4 regions of the Nonomuraea sp. NPDC052129 genome follow, and region 3 is predicted to be linked to each of the others. Evidence: riboswitches for the same ligand, from Rfam matches in the RefSeq annotation. Region 3 holds a riboswitch; each other region holds the start of a gene.
The links. A riboswitch is a leader RNA that binds a small molecule or an ion and turns the genes downstream of it on or off. The one in region 3 is predicted to bind cobalamin.
Positions count from the first base shown of each region.

Region 1: another riboswitch for cobalamin. It lies ahead of AB0L53_RS28590 (ABC transporter substrate-binding protein); the one in region 3 lies ahead of AB0L53_RS24390 (ribonucleoside-diphosphate reductase subunit alpha).
Region 2: another riboswitch for cobalamin. It lies ahead of cobN (cobaltochelatase subunit CobN); the one in region 3 lies ahead of AB0L53_RS24390 (ribonucleoside-diphosphate reductase subunit alpha).
Region 4: another riboswitch for cobalamin. It lies ahead of AB0L53_RS55455 (CbtB-domain containing protein); the one in region 3 lies ahead of AB0L53_RS24390 (ribonucleoside-diphosphate reductase subunit alpha).

Region 1 is NZ_JBFAVX010000014.1:43,517-49,418, forward strand. Features, by position in the region: gene AB0L53_RS28585 (iron ABC transporter permease) at 1-914, opposite strand, end outside; gene AB0L53_RS28590 (ABC transporter substrate-binding protein) at 926-1,894, opposite strand; cobalamin riboswitch at 1,967-2,087, opposite strand; gene AB0L53_RS28595 (Gfo/Idh/MocA family oxidoreductase) at 2,095-2,958, opposite strand; gene AB0L53_RS28600 (SDR family oxidoreductase) at 3,213-4,028, opposite strand; gene AB0L53_RS28605 (cytochrome P450) at 4,108-5,406, opposite strand; gene AB0L53_RS28610 (phosphotriesterase-related protein) at 5,403-5,902, opposite strand, start outside.
Region 2 is NZ_JBFAVX010000051.1:28,452-34,353, reverse strand. Features, by position in the region: gene AB0L53_RS55500 (precorrin-2 C(20)-methyltransferase) at 1-235, opposite strand, end outside; gene AB0L53_RS55495 (precorrin-8X methylmutase) at 241-861, opposite strand; gene cobG (precorrin-3B synthase) at 899-2,212, opposite strand; cobalamin riboswitch at 2,241-2,429, shown strand; gene cobN (cobaltochelatase subunit CobN) at 2,464-5,902, shown strand, end outside.
Region 3 is NZ_JBFAVX010000011.1:41,358-47,259, reverse strand. Features, by position in the region: gene AB0L53_RS24410 (hypothetical protein) at 1-86, shown strand, start outside; gene glmS (glutamine--fructose-6-phosphate transaminase (isomerizing)) at 135-1,955, shown strand; gene AB0L53_RS24400 (SAM-dependent methyltransferase) at 1,993-2,796, shown strand; gene AB0L53_RS24395 (tripartite tricarboxylate transporter substrate-binding protein) at 2,902-3,867, shown strand; cobalamin riboswitch at 3,872-4,066, shown strand; gene AB0L53_RS24390 (ribonucleoside-diphosphate reductase subunit alpha) at 4,193-5,902, shown strand, end outside.
Region 4 is NZ_JBFAVX010000051.1:21,274-27,175, reverse strand. Features, by position in the region: gene AB0L53_RS55480 (cobyrinate a,c-diamide synthase) at 1-255, opposite strand, end outside; gene cobO (cob(I)yrinic acid a,c-diamide adenosyltransferase) at 255-857, opposite strand; gene AB0L53_RS55470 (VWA domain-containing protein) at 860-2,986, opposite strand; gene AB0L53_RS55465 (histidine phosphatase family protein) at 3,006-3,611, opposite strand; gene AB0L53_RS55460 (CbtA family protein) at 3,618-4,355, opposite strand; gene AB0L53_RS55455 (CbtB-domain containing protein) at 4,364-4,552, opposite strand; cobalamin riboswitch at 4,587-4,716, opposite strand; gene AB0L53_RS55450 (M28 family peptidase) at 4,754-5,902, opposite strand, start outside.

The sequences.
Region 1 (5,902 bases), on a different contig from region 3:
TCGGCGGGGGCGATGACGGTGCGCGCGACCAGGTCGGCGAGCACGAGGAAGGCGGCGCCGCCGATCAGCGACAGCGGCAGCACGATCCGGTAGGAGCCGCCCGCCAGCCGCCTGACCACATGCGGAATGACGATGCCGACGAACCCGATGAGCCCGCTCACCGCCACTGCCGCAGCGGTGGCCAGGGAGGCGGCGAGCAGTACCGCCAGCCGTACCCGCCCGGCGCGGACGCCGAGGCTGGTGGCTTCCTCGTCCCCCACCGAGAGCACGTCCAGCATCCGCCCATGCGCGAGCAGCAGTACGGCCGAGACGGCGGCGTACGGCAGGACCAGCCAGAACTGGTCCCACCCGCCGCCCACGTCGCCCAGGATCCAGGAGTAGATGCGCTGCAACTGCTCGACCTTGAACTGCTGAATGAACGTCTGGATCGCGGTCAGGAACGAGGTGACGGCCACCCCCGCGAGCACCAGCGTGGCGGTGCCGCCCGAGCGCCCGGCGGTGTTGCCGAGCACGTACGCGAGAAACACCCCGCCGACCGCACCCGCGAAGGCGGCCACCGGGATGCCGACCGCTGGGGTCGGCACGAGCACGATGACCACAGTGGTGGTCAGCCCGGCTCCGGCCGCGGCGCCCAGCAGGTAGGGGTCGGCCAGCGGATTGCGGAACACCCCCTGGTAGCCGGCCCCCGCGATGGCCAGCAGCCCGCCGACCACGGCCGCCACCAGCACCCTGGGCAGCCGCAGCTCGAACAGCAGCCCCTGCTCCACGGGTGCCAGCCCCGAGTCCACGTGTACGTACGGCAGCCAGTCGAGCACCTGGAGCACCACCTGCCACGGCGAGATGTCGGCGGCCCCGCCGAGCAGCCCGGCGACCATGGAGACGGCGAGCACGGCCAGCGCGCCCGCCGTCCACATCGGTCTGGACCTCACTGGCGGGTGGCCGCCTTGCCGACGGCGTCACTGATGGTCTGCGCCAGGTCGACGACCCGCGGGCCCCAGCGCGAGGCGATGTCGTCGTCGAGCTGGATCACCTGGTCGCCCTTGACGGCCGACAGTCCCTTCCAGCCGGGGCGCTTGGCCAGCGTGTCCTTGCTCTGCTGGCAGCACTTCACATCCGCCAGGAAGATCAGGTCCGGGTCGGCCTGGGCGACGAACTCCGCCGACAGCTTGGGGTAGCCGCCCGCCGGGTCCGGCGCCTTGTCGGCGATGTTGGTGAGGCCGAACATGGCGTAGATCTGCCCGATGAACGTGCTGGACGTCGCCGCGTAGGGGGTCTGGTCGATTTCGTGGTAGTAGGTGAGCTTCTTGTCCTTGGGGGCGCTCGCCGAGAGCTTGTCGAGGGATGTCTTCATGCCTGTCACGACTTGTCCGGCCTTTTCGGTGTTTCCGGTGGCGGCGCCGAGGTCGGTGATCTCGTCGTACGCCTCGTCGAGCTTGGTGGCGGCGGGCTCCAGGAGGACCGGTACGTTCACCTTGCCCAGCTTGGCGACGATGCCGTCGATGTCGTTGGAGACGATCACCAGGTCGGGCTTCTGGGAGACGATGGCCTCGACGTTCGGCTTGAAGCCGGACAGGTCGGTCTTGGGGACACCGGCCGGGTAGTTGGACTGGTCGTCCACCGCGATGACCTGGGGGCCCGCGCCGATGGCGAAGAGCGTCTCGGTGTGGCTGGCGGAGAGCGAGACGATTCGCTCCGGCTTTTTGGCGATGCTGACCTTGCCGTTGCCCGCCTCGACCGTCACGGGGAAGGCGGCGGAGCTGGTCGAGCCGGTCGTACCGGTGGAGCCGGTGGGGCTCGCGGGTGACGGGGTGGTGGTAGTGCTGGTCTGACCACATCCGGCCAGAACAAGCGTTCCCAGCAGCGCGCCCGCGAAGGCCGTGCGTACGGGCCTCACGAGAAGTCCTTTCACACTGTCGGAACCGAGAGACCCGCTTGAGAGCGACGGATCACCCTTTTCCACGAGGGTTGATGACGTCAGCGCGGAGGCAGGCGACCTGGCTATGACAGTTGCGGGACAGCGCCGGACTCGCACCGGACTTCGCTGCAACTCTGCGCGTCGGACAGACGCTATCAATGCGCCAGATGGGCGTTAAGTCAAGGGGTGCCCAATTGGGCTTCCGCCTCAGCGATGATCTCTTGCAACCTGAGCCCGTGGGCCGCGTCCAGCGGGTGGCCACCGCCCTGGCGTACGGTCCGCGCGAACTCCTCGGCGATGGTCTCGAACGGATCGTCGTCATCACTGGGCAGCAGCGTCACGCTGCCCGTCCTGCCGTACACCGCGACGCTGGCGGGCGGCAGGTCGCCGGCGGCGGCCATGCACAGCGACGCCTCGCTGGCCGCGCCGCCCTCGTGATCGAGCAGCAGTCCGGTCCAGCCGAGCGGGTTGCCGTGCGCGCGCACGCCGGTCACCCGGCCGAGCGCGGCGTCGAGCAGGTCGACCACGTGCGGCCCGACGTCCAGGAGCGCCCCGCGCTCGAGCCGCCACGGGGTGCCGAAGAGGTGGCCGCCCAGCAGGACATTGGAGATGTTCGCGGCGTGACCGCCGAATGCCTCGATTTCCGCGCAGCGCGCCAGGAACTCCCTGACCTGCTTCATATAACGCATGCTGAGCACCATCTGGGAGGGCACACCGGCCTCACGCACGGCGTCGGCGAGCCGCCGCGCGTTCTCCAGCGAGTCGGCGAGCGGCTTCTCCAGCAACAGCGCCTTCCCGGCCTTCGCCGCGCGCACCCCCAATTCGGCCTGTACGCCCGGCGGCACGCAGAACGCCACGGCCTCGCACGCCTCGAACAACTCCTCGACCCGCTCGAACACCGGCGCCCCCAGCCGAGCGGCAGCCTCCGGGCGCCGGGCCCACACGCCGGCGAACCGGAGATGCGGGCTGTTGACCAGCATGGGCGCATGCGCGCGCTCCGCCCACGGCCCCGCCCCGACCAACCCGACCGACACCGGTTCCATTCATCCCCCTTGATCCGCCATAACCCTAATGCGGTTCCTAGGAATGTTCTGCGGGTATCCGGTCTTCCACTCCCCCGCAGGGTGTCCCCTCCAGGGGGCTCCTGCCACGACAGACCGACTTCCTCCGCACCCCGGCGCCCTCCAATTCTTCCTCGTCCCCGGAGGGGGTATTTCTCCCAAGGACCCCAGCCACGACAGACCGTCACAGGGATCGAGACAGTCGTGTGACGAACCACGCCGGGGAATCCCGATGGTCACCCCGCCGCGTCGCGCCATTGGCGCAGGGCGTGTTCAGGGCGGTGGGCCACCGTGCCGGAGTCAATGACGATGGTCTGTCCCGTGATGCATCGCGACTCACCCGAGGCGAGGAAGGCGACGAGGTCGGCCACGTCGTCCGGGGTGCAGGCCCAGGGCAGCAGCCGTTCGGCCGCCTTGTCGGCCAGCCGCTCCCGGCCGAGGGCCTGCGCGGCCGCATCGGTCAGGACCAGCGCGGGCGCGACGGCGTTGCAGCGGATGCCGCGCGAGCCGTACTTGGTGGCCACGTAGCGCACGAAACCGGTCAGCGCCGCCTTCGAGGTGCCGTACGCGACGTGCGCGACGTCGCCCAGCAGGCCAGAGACCGACGAAGTGACGACGAACGCGCCGCCGTCGGCCATCACAGGGGCCGCGTGCTTGACCATGAGCAGGCAGCCACGCAGGTTCACCGCCATCGTGCGGTCCCAGACGGCGACATCGAGGTCCTCAAGGTCGCGATCACGGCCGTAGGTACCGGGGTCGAGCGCGGCCGCATTGGAGTGGACGACGTCCAGGCGGCCGAACGAGGTGACCAGGTCGCCGATCGCCTCGGCCACCTGCTTCTCGTCCGACACGTCACAGACGAGCGCTGCGGCCGTGCCGCCCCTGGCGCGGATGGCGGTGGCGACCGACTTGGCGCCCGCCGCGCGCACGTCCAGGACGCCCACGCAGGCGCCCTCGGCGGCCAGGCGCGACGCGCACGCCGCACCGATGCCCGACCCCGCGCCCGTCACCAGGGCCACCCGCCCATCGAACCGACCCGGCGCGGCACTCACCACGTCACCTTCCCGTCAAAAAGGCCCGACGCCACGCTCACCACGCCACCCGCCCGCCAAACCGGGCCCAGCACGGCACTCACCACGTCACCCGCAGGGCCGTCAGTCCCCGGCCCACGATGGACTTGCGGTAGACGATGGGCTCGTCGGCGAGTCTGAGCGAGGGCAGGCGGCGGCCGAGCACGTCAAGCGCCGTCCGGAGCTGCAGCCGGCCGAGCGCGGCGCCCACGCAGAAGTGGATGCCGTAACCGAAGACCATGTGGGCGTCGGCGTTGGCCCGGTCGATGACGAACCGGTCCGGGTCGGGGAAGACGGTCTCGTCGTGGGCGGCGGAGTCGGTGGAGAGGAGCACCAACGACTTCTCCGGAATTATCACGTCGTGGAGTGAAATATCGGTGGTGGCGTACCGGAACGACCCGAGGGAGGCGCCGTCGATGCGCATGCACTCCTCGACCGCGTTCTGGATCAGCGGCGGCGCGACCGGCCAGGCGTCCTCGCGCAGCAGCCGCAGGACGCTGTTGGCGAGCTGGTTCGGCACGGTGTCGTTGCCGCCGAGCAGGATCGTGGAGATCAGCTCCACCACCTCGCGATGGCTGAGCTCGGAGCCGATCAGCGAGGTCATGAGCGAGGTGAAGTCGTCGCGTGGCTCCTTGGCGCGGCTCGCGACCAGCCGATCCACGTAATCCAGATAGGTCAGGAAACTGTCGGCCAGTTCGAGCTGGCGGTCTGGCGGCTGCGGCGACAGGAAGAGCTGGAACCAGTCCTTCACATGCGCCTGTACGAACCCCTCGTCCGACTCGGGCACCCCGATGAACCGGGCGGTCAGCTTGATCGACGGCTCGTGCCCGATCTCGGACACGAAGTCGGCCTCGCCCCTGGGCGCCACGCGGTCGAGCAGGTCCTCGTTGAGCCGCCGGAAGTGCTGCTCCATGGCCGAGACCGCCCGTGGCGTGAACGCCTTCGACACCGAACGCCGCAGCCTGGTGTGGTCGGGCGGATCGACGTTCGCCACGAAGCTGGACAGGAACGACCCATGCTCGCCCAGCCTTTCGCGCGTCTCACGGGTGAGGCTGCGGGAGATGGTCAGCGAGCCCTCCGAGGAGAACCGCCTCGGGTCGCCGTACGCCGCGCGCACGTCGGCGTGCCGGGTCAGCACATAGGCGCCGAGATGCTCGCTGCGGAACACCGGCCGCTCCCGGCGCAGCCTGCCGAGGAACTCGTACGGCGAGGCGACGTGCCAGTCCGAGCCGACGTCGAAGTCCTCGATCGCGTCCCCGATCGTGCCGTTGGTCGCGTCCTCGATCGTGCCGCCGGTCGTCCAGCCGGTCGTGCCGTCGGTCGCGTCCTTGAACGTCCCGTCGGTCGTGCCCTCGATCATGCGAAGATCCTCCGGGGATTGTCGACGAGCATCTGGTGGATCTGCTCCTCGGTGACGCCCCTCTTGCGCAGCTCGGGCAGGACGTCGCGGGAGATGTGCAGGAGGTGGTAGTTCGGGTGGCGCTGCCGTACGACCTCAGCGTCGAACCGATCGTTGAAGCAGTACGAGTCGTGACTTAGCACCATTTGGTCGGCGTGGCCGCGCGCGCACATCGTCGCCACGATCGACACCCGGTCCTCGAACGGCGAGAGCGTCTCGATGCCGAAGCGGTCCATGCCGAGGTAGGAGCCGTTCGCGGCCAATTCCTCCAGGTAGGCGACGTCGGTCGAGTCGCCCGCGTGCCCGATGACGACCCTGGTGAGGTCGACGCCGAACTCGCCGAGCACCCGCTGCTGATCCAGGCCGCCCCTGGAGGCGCTGTGGGAGTGGGTGGTGATGGGCACGCCCGTCTCCAGATGCGCCTCCGCGACCGCACGGAAGACCCGTTCGGTCCCCT
Region 2 (5,902 bases), on a different contig from region 3:
CGCCCTGGTAGCCGCCGGGGTGGTCGGTGGTCTCCGTGGTCAGCGGGTACAGCAGCAGCTCCTCGATCTGCCCCTCCCGCAGGTAAGGCAGGGCGATCGAGCGGGCGATGCTGCGGCCATGCCTGGCGGCGTGGTAGGCGATCACGTCCGCCTCGCCGATCAGCCGGGCCGTCTTGACCGTGACCAGCTCCGGGTCTCCCGGGCCCAGTCCGACCCCGTACAGCCGTCCCGTCATCGCCGTCACTCCGTCTCGTTCGCGATGGCGTTGACCGCCGCCGCCGTCATCGCACTGCCGCCGCGGCGTCCGTGCACCACCAGGTATTCCAGGTCGCTGTCGGCCAGGGCTCGCTTGGACTCGGCCGCGCCGATGAAGCCGACCGGCACGCCGAGCACCGCCGCCGGCCTGCCGGCCCCCTCGGCGACCAGTTCGAGCAGCCGGAACAGGGCGGTCGGGGCGTTGCCGATCGCCACCACGGCGCCGTCCAGCCGGTCGCGCCACAGCTCCAGGGCGGCGGCGCTGCGTGTGGTGCCGAGGCGTTCGGCCAGCTCCGGCACGCCTGGCTCGCCCAGAGTGCACACCACGTCGTTGTCGGTGGGCAGCCTGCGCCTGGTGACGCCGGAGGCGACCATCTGCGCGTCGCACAGCACGGGCGCGCCGCGCCGCAGCGCCTCGCGGGCCCGGACGACCACCGAAGGCGACCAGTCCAGGTCGGCGACGAGGTCGGTCATGCCACACGCGTGGATCATCCGCACCGCCACCTGGGCCACATCCGGGGGCATCCCGGTGAGATCGGCTTCGGCACGGATGGTCGCGAACGAACGCCGGTAGATCTCGGCCCCGTCGCGCAGGTAGTCGGTCACTGCTGCCTTTCCTCGTATCGGTCGAAGCCAGCCGCTATTACGGCAGCCGTTCCTCGTATCCGTCGGCGGTGGCCACCATCTGGACCACCCGGCCGCGGGGCAGCCCGCAGCGCCGCTCGCAACCGGCCCAGTGCACCGGCGTCGCAGCGGGCGCGTCCAGGGTCGCCACCCACCGCCGTACGTCCTCCTGCACGTCCGCGAGTGATTTGGCGCAGCCGGGACGTCCGGTGCAGGCGCTCACACCGACCCAGGGAGAGACCGGATCGGTCACCAGCCCTGCCGCGGACAGCTGCCGCACTGCCCGCTCGGCCGCGGCGGGGGACAGGTCCAGCAGGACGACCGTCCGCCACGGCGTCAGCCGCACCGGAACCGCCCCACCGTCGTCGGCGGTGTCGGCGACAGCGCGTACCTGAGCGGCGGACAGCCGACCGAGCGGCACCACGGCCTCCAGCGCCACGCGGCCGTCCCGCTGATCGACAGGTCCGGGGCGGTGGGCCGAGCAGGCAGGGGAGTCATCCGGTGCGGTCGTCGCTCGGTCATCCGCCACGCCCGCGTGGGCGGGACTGTCCGCCGAGCCCAGGTGGGCCGCGACCTGGGCAGGCACGTCGGCCACGCCGAGGTCGGTGGCGATCCGGGCAGGACCGTCCGCTAACTCCGCGATCCGCCACGCGCCCCGGTCACGATCGGAAAGCCCGCGCTCCCGCTCGTCGAGGAACGCTTCGGCGGCGGCGATCATCTGCCCGACCGCCGCGTCACGGGGCACGACAAGCCCGGTGTCCACGCCCGCCAGCAGCAGTGTCGCCGAGGCGTCACCGCCCGCCACCGCGCTGTGGGGCAGTGTCGCGCAGGCGTCACCGCCCGCGGCCGACGGCACGAGAGTGACATCAGCGGCCAGCTGCCGCATGTCACCCGTGCCGTCGTCCAGCGCGAACAGGAAGCGTCCTGGCAGCCCGGCCAGCCGGGCACGTGCACATAGAGCCAGGTCCAGGGCCTCTACCAGGGGTTGCGTGTCCACCAAACCCGAGGGACCACGGCCGCCGAGCGGCGAGGCGACGATGTTGCGTACCCGTTCGTGCGCGGCCGAGGGCAGCAGCCCGGTGGCGGCGATCCGTTCGGCGAAGGCGGCCGGCGCGCGCAGGCCGCGCACCTGTACGTTCGCCCGCGACGTGAGCTCGACCACCCCGGAGCCCAGCTCCGCCGCGCAGGCCGCCAGCTCGCGGAGCTGCCCGCCGGAGATCGCGCCGCCGGGCAGGCGGACCCGGGCCAGCGGGCCGTCGGCGGCGTCGTGCACCTGGAGCGCTCCCGGACAGGCGTCGGGCCGGACCCGTCCGGAAAAGTCGGCTATGGACACGATGAGGATGGTAACGCCACTTCTGGTGGAGGTTGCTCCTGCCGTAGGCTCCTGGGTAGGCGATGGCAAAGGGAGGAAGCCGGTGCGAATCCGGCGCGGTCCCGCCACTGTGACCGGGGAGCGAACCCCACCGCAGGCCACTGCCCGGCAACGGGTGGGAAGGCCGGGGTGAGCGCTGATCCGGGAGCCAGGAGACTCCTGCCGTCGCGACACCCACGACCGGGGCGAGGACCCCGAGGGAGGATCGCGCCGTGCCTGGCGACAGCCGTACCGTCCTGCTGCTCTCCACCTCCGACACCGACCTGCTGAGCGCGCGTGCCTGTGGCGCCGCCTACCGCCTGGGCAACCCCGCCCGGCTCGCCCCCGAAGATCTGCCTGGCCTGCTGGAGGGAGCCGACCTGGTCGTCGTACGGCTGCTCGGCGGTCGCCGCGCCTGGCAGGAGGGGCTCGACGCGCTGCTGGCCGGGCCCCGTCCGGTCGTGGTGCTGGGCGGCGAGCAGGCGCCGGACGCGGAGCTGATGGAGCTGTCCACGGTGCGCGGCGGCGTCTGCGCCGACGCGCACGCGTACCTGGCGCACGGCGGGCCCGCCAACCTGACCGAGCTGCACGCCTTCCTGTCCGACACCGTCCTGCTGACCGGGCGCGGGTTCGCGCCGCCGGAGCCCACCCCGTCCTGGGGGCGGCTGGAGCGCGAGGCACGGTCACACGAGGGGCCCGTGATCGGGGTGCTCTACTACCGGGCGCACCACATGGCGGGCAACACGGCCTTCGTCGAGACGCTCTGCGCCGCCGTCGAGGACGCGGGCGGGCGGGCGCTGCCGGTGTTCTGCTCCTCGTTGCGCACCGCTGAACCCGAGCTGCTGGACACCCTGCGGGCCGCCGACGCGCTGGTGGTGACCGTGCTGGCGGCGGGCGGCTCGCGTCCCGCGACAGCGGGCGCGGGCGGGGACGACGAGGCGTGGGACGTGGGCGCGCTGGCCGCGCTCGACGTGCCGATCCTGCAGGGCTTGTGCCTGACCACCTCCAGGCAGGCGTGGGAGGACAACGACGACGGCCTGTCGCCGCTGGACGCCGCCTCGCAGGTGGCCATCCCCGAGTTCGACGGGCGGATCATCACCGTGCCGTTCTCCTTCAAGGAGATCGATCCGGACGGGCTGACCGTCTACGTCGCCGACCCCGAGCGGGCCGCGCGGGTGGCGGGCATCGCCGTACGCCACGGGCTGCTGCGCCACACCCCACCCGGCGGTCGGCGGCTGGTGGTGATGCTGTCGGCGTACCCGACCAAGCACTCGCGCGTCGGCAACGCCGTCGGCCTGGACACCCCCGCCAGCACCGTACGGCTGCTGGCCCGGCTCGCCGAAGCGGGCTACGACCTGGGCGAGGGCTTCCCCGGCGTGGCCGAGCAGGACGGCGACGCGCTCATCCACGCGCTCATCGCCGCGGGCGGCCAGGACCAGGACTGGCTGACCGAGGAGCACCTGGCGGGCAATCCGGTACGCATCTCCGCCGCCTCCTACGAACGCTGGTACCGCACGCTCCCCGACGGCCTGCGCACCGGGATCGAGCGGCACTGGGGAGCCCCGCCCGGCGAGCTGTTCGTCCATGACGGCGACATCGTCCTGGCGGCGCTGCGCGCCGGGAACGTGGTGGTCATGGTCCAGCCGCCGCGCGGCTTCGGCGACAACCCGATCGCCATCTACCACGACCCCGACCTGCCGCCCAGCCACCACTACCTGGCCGCCTACCGCTGGCTGTCGGCCGAGTTCGGCGCGCACGCGATGGTGCACGTGGGCAAGCACGGCAACCTGGAATGGCTGCCGGGCAAGTCGGCGGGCATGTCCGCCTCGTGCGGGACCGACGCGGCCATCGGCGACCTGCCGCTGATCTACCCGTTCCTGGTGAACGACCCGGGCGAGGGCACCCAGGCCAAGCGGCGGGCGCACGCGGTGCTGGTGGACCACATGGTGCCGCCGATGGCGCGGGCGGAGACGTACGGCGACATCGCCCGGCTGGAACAGCTCCTGGACGAGCACGCCACCATCGCCGCCATGGACCCGGCCAAACTGCCCGCGATCCGCGCCCAGATCTGGACACTGATCCAGGCCGCCCGTCTCGACCACGACCTCGGGCTGGCCGATCGGCCGCACGACACCGAGTTCGACGACTTCATCCTGCACGTGGACGGCTGGCTCTGCGAGGTGAAGGACGCGCAGATCCGCGACGGCCTCCACGTGCTCGGCCAGGCGCCGACCGGGCAGGTCAGGGTGGACCTGGTGCTGGCCATGCTGCGCGCCAGGCAGATGTGGTCGGGCCGCGAGACCCTGCCCGGCTTACGTGAGGCGCTCGGCCTGGCCGAGGACGGCACGGCGGGGTTGGCTGAGATGGACCGGGCCGAGGCGACCGCTCGCGCCCTGGTCGAGGCGATGGAGGAGCGAGGCTGGGCGCCGGAGGCGGCCGAGGAGGTGGCGCAGGAGATCGCGGAGAAGGTCGCGGAGGAGGTCGCCCACGCGCTGCCCGCCGATCGGCGCGAGCTCGTCACGCGGGTGCTCGCGTTCGCCGCCACCGAAGTGGTCCCGCGTCTGGCCCGGACGACCGACGAGCTCGACCACGTCCTGCACGCCCTGAACGGCGGCTACGTGCCCGCCGGGCCGAGCGGCTCGCCGCTGCGCGGCCTGATCAACGTGCTGCCGACCGGCCGCAACTTCTACTCCGTCGATCCCCGCGCGGTGCCCAGCCGCCTGGCCTGGGAGACCGGCCAGGCGATGGCCGAATCACTGCTGGAGCGCTACCGCGCCGACACCGGCGACTGGCCGCGCTCGGTGGGGCTGTCCGTCTGGGGCACCAGCGCCATGCGTACGGCCGGCGACGACGTGGCCGAGGTGCTGGCCCTGCTCGGCATCCGCCCCGCATGGGACGAGGCGTCCCGCCGGGTCACGAACCTGGAGCCGATCCCGCTGGCCGAGCTGGGCCGGCCGCGCGTCGACGTGACCGTCCGCATCAGTGGCTTCTTCCGCGACGCGTTCCCGCACGTGGTGGCCATGCTGGACGACGCCGTACGGCTGGCCGCCGGGCTGGAGGAGCCGCCCGAGCACAACTACGTACGCGCCCACGTGACCGCGACCGGTGGCGAGGAACGTCACGCCACGATGCGGATCTTCGGCTCCGCGCCGGGCGCCTACGGGGCCGGGCTGCTGCCGCTGATCGACAGCCGCAACTGGCGCGACGACGCCGACCTGGCCGAGGTGTACGCGGTCTGGGGCGGCTACGCCTACGGCCGTGACCTCGATGGCGTGGCCGCGCGCCCGCAGATGGAGGACGCCTACCGCAGGATCGCCGTGGCCGCCAAGAACGTCGACACGCGCGAGCACGACATCGCCGACTCCGACGACTACTTCCAGTACCACGGCGGCATGATCGCCACGGTCCGCGCGCTCACCGGCCGGGCCCCGGCCGCGTACGTGGGCGACAGCACCCGCCCCGACGCCGTACGCACCCGCACCCTGTCGGAGGAGACCTCACGGATCTTCCGCGCAAGAGTGGTCAACCCGCGCTGGCTGGCGGCGATGCGGCGCCACGGCTACAAGGGCGCCTTCGAGCTGGCCGCGACCGTGGACTACCTGTTCGGCTACGACGCCACGACGGGCGTGGTGGCGGACTGGATGTACGACAAGCTCGCCGAGACGTACGTGC
Region 3 (5,902 bases):
CCAGGGTCGCCGCGGAACTGCGCGGGCGCCGGGTGGCGCCGCCGGAGCTGTCGCTCCGGCAACTGCGCAGGATCGTGTACGGATAAAAGCGGACAAAAGCTGAGAAAAGCCCCAAAAGCAGAGGAGAGCGTCGTATGTGCGGAATCGTGGCCTATGTCGGGTCGAAGGATGCGGCGCCCATCCTGCTGGAGGGGCTGCAACGGCTGGAGTACCGAGGCTATGACTCGGCCGGCGTCGTCGTGTCCAACAAGGGGCTCAAGGTACGCAAGGTCAAAGGCCGGGTCGCCGACCTGGCGAAGGTCGTACCCCCCAGGTTCAAGGGCGCCCTCGGTATCGGTCACACACGGTGGGCCACGCACGGCGTGCCCAGCGACGTCAACGCGCACCCGCACCTGTCGTCCGACGAGCGGATCGCGGTCGTGCACAACGGCATCATCGAGAACGCCGACGAACTGCGCGCCAAGCTGACCGCCGACGGGGCGGAGTTCGTCTCCGAGACCGACACCGAGGTGCTCGCGCACCTGATCGCCCGTACGGTCGAGGAGACCGACACGCTGGAGGAGGCCGTACGCAAGGCGCTCAAGAGCATCGTCGGCACGTACGGCATCGCGGTCGTCGACAGTGAGCGGCCCGGCGAGGTGGTCGTGGCCCGCAACGGCAGCCCGATCGTGCTCGGCATCGGCGAGAAGGAGATGTTCGCCGCCTCCGACGTGGCCGCGCTCGTCCGCTACACCCGCCAGGTCGTGCACCTGGAGGACGGCGAGCTGGCCGTGCTCAAGGCCGACGGGTTCCACACCTTCGCCAGCGACGCGCGCGAGACCGCCAAGGAGCCGCTGACCGTAGACTGGGACGCCGGGCACTACGACACCGGTGGCTACGAGCACTACCTGCTCAAGGAGATCTCCGAGCAGCCCGACACGGTCTCGCGCACCATGAGCGGCCGCCTCGACGAGCGCTTCCACATCGCCCACCTGGGCGGCCTGAACATGGACGCCCGCGAGACCCGCTCCTTTCGCCGGGTGAAGATCATCGGCTGTGGCTCCGCCTACTACTCGGGCCAGATCGGCGCGCAGCTCATCGAGGAGCTGGCCCGTATCCCGGCCGACGCCGAGCCGGCCAGCGAGTTCCGCTACCGCAACCCGGTCGTCGACCCCGACACGCTCTACGTCGCGATCAGCCAGTCAGGCGAGACCTACGACACGCTCGCGGCGGTACAGGAGCTCAAGCGCAAGGGCGGCCGGGTCATCGGCATCGTCAACGCGGTCGGCAGCGCCATCGCCCGCGAGGTCGACGGCGGCGTCTACCTGCACGCCGGGCCCGAGGTCTCAGTCGCCTCGACCAAGGCGTTCACCTCGACGTCGCTGGCGTTCGCGCTGCTCGCGCTGCACTTCGGCCGGGTGCACGACCTCTCGCCCGCCGACGGCCGCCGCGTCTGCGAGGGCCTGCGCAGGCTGCCCGGCCAGATCGAGGAGATCCTGGCGCAGGGCGACAAGATCGCCGAGCTGGCGAAGAAGTACGCGAACTATCCGAGCATGATGTTCGTCGGCCGGGTCCGTGGTTATCCGGTGGCCCGCGAAGGCGCGCAGAAGCTCAAGGAGATCTCGTACGTCCACGCCGAGGCCTATCCGGCCAGCGAGCTCAAGCACGGGCCGCTCGCCCTCATCGGCCCCGAGATGCCGACGGTGGCGATTGTCCCCGATGACGAACTGCTCGACAAGAACCTCACCACGCTCGGCGAGATCCGCGCCCGCGGCGGCAAGGTGCTCATGGTGGGCCACCGCGAACCCGATGCCAAGCTGGCCGACGACGTCATCGTGGTGCCGAAGAACGAGATCGAGCTGGACCCGATCCTGCTCACGATCCCGCTGCAGCTGCTGGCCTACCACGCCGCCGTGGCGCTCGAGCGCGATGTGGATAAGCCACGCAATTTGGCTAAGAGCGTCACAGTCGAGTAACTGCTACGACCCGGCGGCCACAATAGGCACATAGCCCGTGATAAGTGGACCGGCAGGACTTAAGATCGAAACTGTGCCCGAGTTTCATGGCCAAACGCCAAATCTCGCACGAATGTACGATTACATGCTCGGCGGCACAGACAACTACGCCGTCGACCGCGAGGCGATCGACCGGCTTGCGGCGCTGATCCCGCAAGCCGTCCTGCTGGCGCGTGCCAACCGGGCCTTCCTCCAGCGCGCGGTCCGCCACCTGGCGGACGCGGGCGTCCGCCAGTTCCTCGATCTGGGCAGCGGGTTGCCGACCCAGGGCAACGTGCACGAGGTGGCGCCGGAGGCGAAAGTCGTCTACGTCGATCGCGACCCGGTCGTCGCCACCCACGCCAGGGCGCTGCTGGAGGAGGCGGGCCGGGCCGTCTTCGTCCAGGCCGATCTGCTCGACCCCGACGAGGTGCTGGCGCAGGCGTCCCGCTTCCTGGACATGAACGAGCCGGTGGGCGTGCTGCTGGTCTCGATCCTGCACTTCATCCCGGACGCCCGCGACCCGGGCAAGATGGTGACCAGGCTGCGCGAGGCGGTGGCGCCCGGCAGTTACCTGGTGCTCACCCACGCGACCTCGCGGGGACGGTTCGAGGAGGGCGCCACGCCGCTCCACCGGCCCACCTCGGCCGGGGCCGGCACCGACCGGACGCCGAGGGAGATTCGGGCGTTCTTCGGGGACTTCGAGCTGGTCGAGCCGGGCCTGGTGCACGCCCCTGACTGGCGTCCTGACCGGCCCAGGCTGGTCAGCGAGCCCTCGCTGCCGTCGTACCTGCTCGTCGGTGTGGGCGAGAAAACTTCATAGTTCTTCCCGACTTTTCGTGATCCCTGATAATGACAACCCAGATGTGTAACAGTGCGTTAAGTGTCAGTGACCTGGGGTAGTTATGGGGTGCGAGGGGAGGACGCCATGCGCCGACGGGGGTTCTTCGCGCTCGGCCTGGCGGTGGCGGCCTGCGCGACAGGATGTGGCACGGAGGGGAGCCTCGGCGGACGTGCCGTCAACGCGGCCGGCCTCTCGGGCCGGTTCGCGATCGTCCCCGGCGCCGGACGCTGGGCCCGCGTCGCCAAGGCGCTCGTCAAAACCGCCCGCGACGCCGGTTTCCCGATTTCCGGCACGCCGCCCGTCACCCGGATCACCGTCACCGGGCTGCCCGCGCTGGCCGCGACCGAGCTCAACAACGGGCTGTCGCTGCTCGACACCGCCACGCCGCTGGCCCGGCTCACCGGCCAGATCGAGGTGGTGGTGGTGCCCGCTCACTCCAAGTTCGCCACCTTCGACCAGTTCGGCGCGCAGCTGGTCGCCCACCCCGACCGCACGCCGCTGACGGGCGGACCGCAGGGCGAGCCCGACCACCTGCTGTTCGGGCTGATCGCCAAGGGCCTCGGCGCCGACACCCGGCAGGTCGACTACACCGGCTTTCCCGGCAGCGAGGAGGCCACGGCCGCGCTCCTCGGTGGCAAGGCCGCCGCGGCGACCGGCACGCTCGCGGACTGGCGCCGCGCCATCGGCAAGGGCCAGGTCAGGGTGCTGGCCGTCTCCAGCGCGCGCCGGGTGGACGGCGTCGAGGCGCCGAGCCTGCTGGAGTGCGGCGTGCGGGTCGACTTCGCCGACTGGTGCGCGGCCGTGGGGCCCGAGGGGATGTCCGAGGACGGCAAGGCCGTCGCCATCCGGCTCTGTGACGAGATCACGGAGTCCGCCTCCTGGCGGGCGGCCTGCCGGGCGGAGGGATGGACCTCGATCCCGCTCAGCGGCGACGACTTCGAACAGTGGCTGGCCTCGGAGATCGGCAGGACCAGGGCCGTGCTCCGCGATCTAGGCATGCTCGACACCGCTGACACAACATGCTGGGGTAGTTGCGCCCAGGGCCACTAGATGTAGGATTCTGCTCGTCGCTGGTTCGCCCCTCGGGGCGGAGCAAAAGGGAACCCGGTGCGATTCCGGGGCTGCCCCGCAGCGGTGAGCGGGAACGACCGCCGTCACGAGCACTGGACATTTCCGGGAAGCGACGGCCAGTAGGAACTATCGACCATGCCCGCGAGCCCGAAGACCTGCCGGTGACGTTGGGGGAGCCAGCCGGCTCCGCCCATCGAAGTGTCCATGGCCTCGAGGGAGGGCCGGGGGCGTCGGCGGCCGGGGAGTCCAGGGCCGCCGTGCTCTCACGCGCCCTCACGGGGATGAGCTCGCGAGGAGAGAGCACGTGACGCAGATCATTGAGGCCGATCACCAGCCGGCCACCGTCGGCCGGCAGCCGGCGACGGTCGATCGGCAGTCGGCCACCGCCAAAACCGTCGATCGGCGGCTGGCGATCGAGGAGGCCGCCGCCCGGGTGATCACCGATCCGGCCAATTCCCGGATCGCCGCCCGGCTCCTGGCCGAGGAGATCGCCGACGAGGCGGCCGGGCACGGCGTGCGGACCTTCTCCGAGTCCATCGCCGCCACCCACGCCGCCGGGCTGATCCAGGACTCGCTCGCCGCCTTCGTCGGCGCGCACGCCGCCGAGCTCGACGCGCTCGTCTCCGGCGACGCGGACGACCGCTTCGAGTATTTCGGGTTGCGTACGGTCTACGACCGCTACCTGCTGCGGCACCCGCAGTCGCGGACCGTGCTCGAACGGCCGCAGCACTTCCTGCTCCGCGTGGCCTGCGGGTTGTCGGAGACGGTCGCCGAGGCCGCCGAGCTGTACGGCCTCATGTCCACGCTGTCGTACCTGCCAAGCTCGCCGACACTGTTCAACTCCGGTTCGCGCCGGCCGCAGCTGTCGTCGTGCTTCCTGCTCGACTCGCCGCGCGACGAGCTGGAGTCGATCTACGACCGCTATGGGCAGGTGGCCAGGCTGTCGAAGTACGCCGGGGGCATCGGCATCGCGTGGACCCGGGTGCGCTCGCGCGGATCCCTCATCAAGGGCACCAACGGGCACTCCAACGGCATCGTGCCCTGGCTGCGTACGCTCGACTCCTCCGTCGCCGCCGTCAACCAGGGCGGGCGCCGCAAGGGCGCGGCCTGTGTCTACCTGGAGACCTGGCACGCCGACGTCGAGGAGTTCCTGGAGCTGCGCGACAACACGGGCGAGGACGCCCGGCGTACGCACAACCTCAACCTGGCCAACTGGGTGCCGGACGAGTTCATGCGGCGGGTGGAGGCCGACGAGGTCTGGTCGCTGTTCGACCCCAAGGAGGTCCCCGACCTCACCGACCTGTACGGCGAGGCGTTCACCCGCGCCTACCGCGCCTACGAGGCCGACGGCCGCTACACCCGGCAACTGCCCGCCCGGACCCTCTACGGCCGGATGATGCGCACCCTCGCCCAGACCGGCAACGGCTGGATGACGTTCAAGGACGCCGCCAACCGCACCTCCAACCAGACGGCCCGGCCCGAGAACGTCATCCACCTGTCCAACCTGTGCACCGAGATCCTCGAGGTCACCAGCGACGGCGAGACGGCGGTGTGCAACCTCGGCTCGATCAACCTCGCCGCCCACCTGACCGGCGAGGGCGTCGACTGGGCCCGGCTGCGCACGACCGTCCGTACGGCGGTACGTTTCCTGGACCGGACCATCGACCTGGGCTTCTACCCGACCACTGAGGCCGAGGCGGCCAACAAGCGCTGGCGGCCGATCGGGCTCGGCGTGATGGGCCTGGCCGACGTCTTCTTCGCGCTCCGGCTGCCGTTCGACTCGCCCGAGGCGCTGGGCCTGTCGACGCGCGTCGCCGAGGAGATCGCCCTGGCGGCCTACGACACCTCCGCCGACCTGGCCGTCGAGCGCGGCCGGCATCCGTCGTACGAGGAGACCAGGGCGGCGGGCGGCGTCCTGCACCCCGACCACTACGCCGCCGCCGTGTCGCCACGCTGGGACGAGCTGCGCGCGAAGATCGCCGAGACCGGGCTGCGCAACTCGCTGATGGTCGCC
Region 4 (5,902 bases), on a different contig from region 3:
GACCACCGCCACGTCACACCCGGCCGCACCGTGCAGGAACAGCGGCGCCACGCGCTCCTCGCCCACCAGCCACGGATCCAGGTTGCGCCCGGGACGCCCGGCGGCCAGCGCGTGATAGCCCGGATCGATGTAGTCGGGCCCCACCTTGTGCGGCGAGACCGCGAGCCCGCGCGCCCGCAGCGCCGCCATCAGCCCGGTGGCCACGGTCGTCTTGCCGCTGCCCGACGCAGGAGCGGCGATCACCAGCCGCGGCATTACCACTCGATGCCTTTCTGGCCCTTCTGCCCGGCGTCCATGGGATGACGTACCTTGCCCATCTCCGTCACCAGATCGGCGAGTTCGACCAGCCGCTCGGGCGCGTCCCTGCCGGTGATCACCAGGTGCTGGTTGCCCGGCCGCCCGGCGAGCGTCTCCAGCACATCGTCCAGATCGAGCCACCCCCACTTCAGCGGGTAGGTGAACTCGTCCAGCACGTAGAACCGGTACGTCTCGCCCGCCAGGTCGCGTTTGATCTGCGCCCAGCCCTCACGGGCGTCGGCCGCGTGATCCTCCTCGGTGCCGGGACGCTGGATCCACGACCAGCCCTCGCCCATCTTGTGCCAGGTCACCGAACCGCCCTCGGCCGTGTCGCCGAGCACCTTGAGCGCCCGTTCCTCGCCGATGCGCCACTTGGCCGACTTCACGAACTGGAACACCCCGATCGGCCACCCCTGGTTCCAGGCGCGCAACGCCATCCCGAACGCGGCCGTCGACTTCCCCTTGCCCGGCCCGGTGTGCACGATCAGCAGCGGCCGCGTCCGGCGCTGCCGGGTCGTGAGACCGTCGTCGGGCACGGTGGCGGGCTTCCCTTGCGGCATGATCAGACCGCCTTCCGGTGATCACGTACGACCGAACTCAGGTCGGAGAGCGCGTCGAGCGAGACGAGGCGCGCCCGCAGTCGTACCGCCAGCCGGACCGCCAGGCCCAGCCGCACCGGGCCGCTCTCGCAGTCCACGACCACGCTCGCCGTGCCGTCCAGCAGGGCGGCGGCCCGTTCCACATCGCCGCCCGCCGTCACCCGCCCGTCGGTCACCAGCACCAGCAACGGCCGCCGTGCCGGGTCGCGCAGCCGCTCCACGCGCAGCACCTCCGCCGCCCGCACCAGCCCCGCCGCCAACGGGGTACGGCCGCCGGTCGGCAGCGAGCGCAGCCGGGCCGCGCCCGCCTCCACCGACGAGGTCGGCGGCAGCGCCAGCACGGCGCCCGCGCCACGGAAGGTGACCAGACCGACCTTGTCGCGCCGCTGGTAGGCGTCGAGCAGCAGACTGAGCACCGCCGTCTTGACGGCGCTCATCCGCCGGCGAGCCGCCATCGAGCCACTGGCGTCCACCACGAACAGCACGAGGTTGCCCTCCCTGCCCTCACGCACCACCTCGCGCAGGTCGTCCTGGCGCAGCACCAGCCCGGGACCGGTACGCCCGCGCCTCACCTGGTGCGGCGCCGCCGCCAGCATTGTCGCCATCACGTGGAGATCGCGGACCCGTCCGCCGGGGCGGCGTGAGGCGGTGGCCCGGCCGCGTGTGGTGCGCGAGCGCGAGCGCCGCCCCGCCACGCCCTCGCCGATCCCGGGCACCTGAAGCAACGGCACCCGGTACGGCGCCGCCAGCCCGGCCACGCGGCCTGGCGGCTCCTGCTCGCGTGTGCCCTGGGCGTCCGGTGACTGCCCGGCATCGGCCGGTTGCTTCGCCGACCCCTCGTCGTCCGGCATCCATCCGGCATCCAGTACGCGGCCGTCATTCGGCATCCGGCCATCAGAGGGACCGGTCGGCTGATCTCGCGTCGGCGTTTCGCTGTCACCGGCCGGTGGCGAGGCGTTCGCTGGACCGCCGTCCTCCCCAGGCTCGGAAAGGTCAGCAGGTCCGGAGGCGTCAGAAGGCCCGGAGGCGTCAGGACCCCCGCCACCGGGACCCTCCGGATTGTCCGGATCATCATCCTCCGCCGTGCTCTCCAGCAGCTCGTCGAGCAGCGACTCGTCCAGTCCCGGCGCGTCGAAGGGGTCGCGCCGCCGCCGATGCGGCAGCGACAGGCGGGCCGCCGCCCGTACATCCTCGGTCGTCACCCTCTCGCGCCCATGCCAGGCGGCATGGGCGATGGCGGCGTTCGCCGTGACCAGGTCGGCCCGCAATCCGTCGACCTCGAACGCCGCGCACACCGTCGCGATCTGCCGCAGGCGCGCGTCGGGCAGTCGCACGCCGGACACCCGGCCGCGGGCCTGGGCGATCCTGGTCGCCAGCGCCGATTCCTCGGCCGCCCACCTGGCCGCGAACTTCTCGGCGTCCGCGTCGAAGGCCAGCCGGCGTCGTACCACCTCGGCGCGCTCCACCGGATCCCTGGACGCCTTCACCTCCACCGTCAGCCCGAACCTGTCCAGCAACTGCGGCCGCAGCTCACCCTCCTCCGGGTTCATGGTCCCGACCAGCAGGAACCGGGCCGGATGCCGGACCGAGACCGACTCCCGTTCCACGTAGCAGGTCCCCAGGGCCGCCGCGTCCAGCAGCAGGTCGACCAGGTGGTCGTGCAGCAGGTTCACCTCGTCCACGTACAGGACGCCGCGGTGCGCGGCCGCCAGCAGGCCCGGCTCGAACGCCTTCACCCCCTCCGTCAGCGCCCGCTCCACGTCGAGTGAGCCGGCCAGGCGGTCCTCCGACGCGCCGACCGGTAGCTCCACCAACGCGGCCGGACGGTGAAGCCCTTGGGCGTCCGGCTCGTGCGGGCCGTCCGGGCACTCGGCGTCGGGCGTGGCCGGATCGCAGGCGAACCGGCAGCCGGGCACCACGTTCACCGGGGGCAGCTGGGCGGCCAGCGCGCGCACGATGGTGGACTTGGCGGTGCCCTTCTCACCCCGTACCAGCACACCGCCCACCCGTGGCGAGACGGCGTTGAGCACCAGCGCCAGCTTCAGGTCGTCGAGCCCGACGACGGCGCTGAACGGATACGAGACGATCAAGACAGGACCTTCCGTACGTTCAAGAAAGGATCTTCCGGTTGACGTGGGCGACCCGCCAGCCGCCTCGCGTGACGGTCAGTTCGGTGATGGACAGCGGCGCGAGATCGAACCGGGCGGCGCGGAGCGGGTCCAGCCCCAGCGCATGGCCGAGGGCCGCCCGGATGGCGCCCGCGTCGCAGACGGCGACCGCCTCGGGCTCCCCGCGTACCGAGTCGAGCCAGTCGGCGACCCGCGCCGCCAGCACGGTCAGGCTCTCCCCGCCGTGCGGCGCCGCGTCCGGATCCGCCAGCCAGCTCGCCAGCGCGTCCGGCTCCTCCCGCGCGACCCGTCCGTACGGCAGGCCGCGCCACCGGCCGTGATCGGCCTCCGCGAGCGCGGTGACCACGCACGCTTCCCGGCCGAGCGCGGCGGCGGTCTGCCGCGCCGCGACACTGGGAGCGACCCACGCCGAGCCGCCCCCGGCCACCACAGAGCCGGCCACCACTGAGCTGGCCACCGCTGAGCGAGCCACCGCTGAGGCCAGGCCGTGTGCTCTGGCCAGGCTCGCCGCGTCGGCGTCCTCATCGGCCCCGGGAAAGCAGGCGGTCCGCATTCCCGGCGTGCTGGCGTGCCGGACGAACAGCACGCCGGCTCAGCCCGGCGAGACGGCGGTCGCGGGTACGGCCGCCCGCCGCGCCGCCCTGTCGCTCACCCACCCGAACAGCACACCGAAGGCCGTCCAGAAAACGAGCTGCGTCCCTAACGACACGAGCCTGAACTGCCACAGCAACGTGGCAGGAAAGCCCTCGGGCACCTCGTCCACGGTCGGCAGCAGCAGCCACGCGGCGACCACCGGGACCAGGTACGCGACCCCGGCCGCGACCCACCGCGCCCATGGCCCGGCGGTCACCCGGCGCGCGGTCGCCACCGCGATCGCGATCGCGGCCAGGCCGACAAGGATCATCACGACATAGAGGGCGGTCCGGCTGTTGATCGTTTCCGGGTCTCCGACAGCCGGCGGATTAGCCGGATATTTCACGAACGGTACGAGGATCACCGCCCCGAACGCCGACCCGGCGGCGGCGAGCGCCAGCCCGCCCTCCGACCGTGGACCGACCCGGCCCCGCAGACCCGCGTACACCAGGGCGAAGACCCCTCCCACGGCCAGCCCGTACAGGCCGGTGGCGAGGAAGAGCCCGGCCTTCTGGCCCGGCCTGCTGACCAGCTCCTCCTCGCCGTGGTCATGGCCAGGTTCCTGCGCGGCGTGCGCCTGTTCCAGTGCGATCGCACTGTCCACCTGCGGTTCCCCGAAGGCGAAGGCGAAGCCGCCCGCGATCAATCCGGCCAGCAGGCCCAGAAGCAGGCCCCTGACCAGCAGGGTGCGTACCATGCTGGGGTCTAGTGGCAGGGCACGCCGAGCAGGTGACGCCCGTCGTGCATGAGTTCGTGCAGGTACGCCCCCGTCTGCGAGATGGCGCCGTTGTCCATCAGCACCAGGTAGGCGACCAGCAGCAGTACCGGTACGGCCAGCAACCACAGCCGCAGACGGGGGAACGGAATGACGGTAGGAGCGGACAGACCACTCATCAGTGCCTCCTCAGGGATGACGCGTCCCAACAAATGAGGTCACGGAGGCCCAAGCGACCTGGCTCCCGGGATCTACGTCCCGGATACAGTGGCGCGTCCGCACCGGCATCTCACCGGATTTCCCTTGGACAACCGTGAAATCTACCGGAACGTATCCCTTCCTCCTGTTTCCGTCAACCTGTTTCCGTCAACCTGTTCACGTCAACCTGTTCGCGTCAACACATCGAGGAAGTCAGACGTTGGTGGTGTGAAGCGCGCACGGCTGATGGCGGGTGCCACTCGCGGCGGGATGGAGCGGAGGTTGAAGGCGTATCGGGCGACGGAGTCGGCGATGGCGTCCGCGTCCACGTCCAGCGCCGTGGCGTTGATGTTGGCGATGGTGTCGCACGCCTGGTGGTAGCAGGCGTCGTAGGCGACCCCGGCCGTCCCGCCGAACAGCGCCGCCTCCGCGGCCGTCTTGATCCCCTCGGCGCCGGTGAAGATGCCGCCGGCCGGGATCCCGACCGCGATGAACGGCCCGTAGTCCGAGCGCCCGTCGAAGTCCGTGCCCACCGTGGGCAGGCCACGGGAGCCGTAGAACGCCGCCAGCTGCTTCTCGATCTCGGCCGAACCGGGCGGACCGGCGGGGGAGCCGACGTTGTCGGAGTTGTCCCCGTCGTACAGCTTGTAGGCGTAGTTCGGCGTGGCCACCATGTCGAAGTTCAGATACACCCGGACGCGGTCCCGCTGCGCCTGCGACAACGACCCGACGTACTGATCGGAACCGAGCAGCCCGATCTCCTCGGCGGCCCAGAAGGCGAAGCGGACCTTGTTCTTGACCGGGTAGAGCGCCATCTCCTCGGCGACCTCCAGGATCGCCGCGCTGCCCGAGCCGTTGTCGTTGATGCCGGGCCCCGCCGTCACGCTGTCGAGGTGCGCGCCCACCATGACGACGTCGCGCGGGTCGCCGAAGCGGGTCTCGGCGATCACGTTGTCCGTGCTGCCGAGCACGAGGTTGGCGTCGACCTTGAGGTGTACGGTCGCGCCCGGCGTGCTCGCGAGTTCGTTGCCCACGGCGAAGTCGGCGAACACCATGGGGATCCCGCCCCGCCACTCGCCGATGTCCAGCGGGAACGCGTCGGTACGACCCGGCTGGCCCTCGTTGAAAATGATGAGCCCGGTCGCGCCCGCCGCAGCCGCGTTCTGCACCTTCGTGACGAACGGGCAGGTGCCGCGCTGGACGAGCGCGATACGGCCGGCCACGAACCCGGCGAAGTCCGCCGCTTCGCAGCCGCTGGTCGAGGTCGGCGTCGGGGTGGGTGGCAGCGTGAGGTCCACGCCCTGGACCTGCGCGGTAACCTCGCCCGAGGG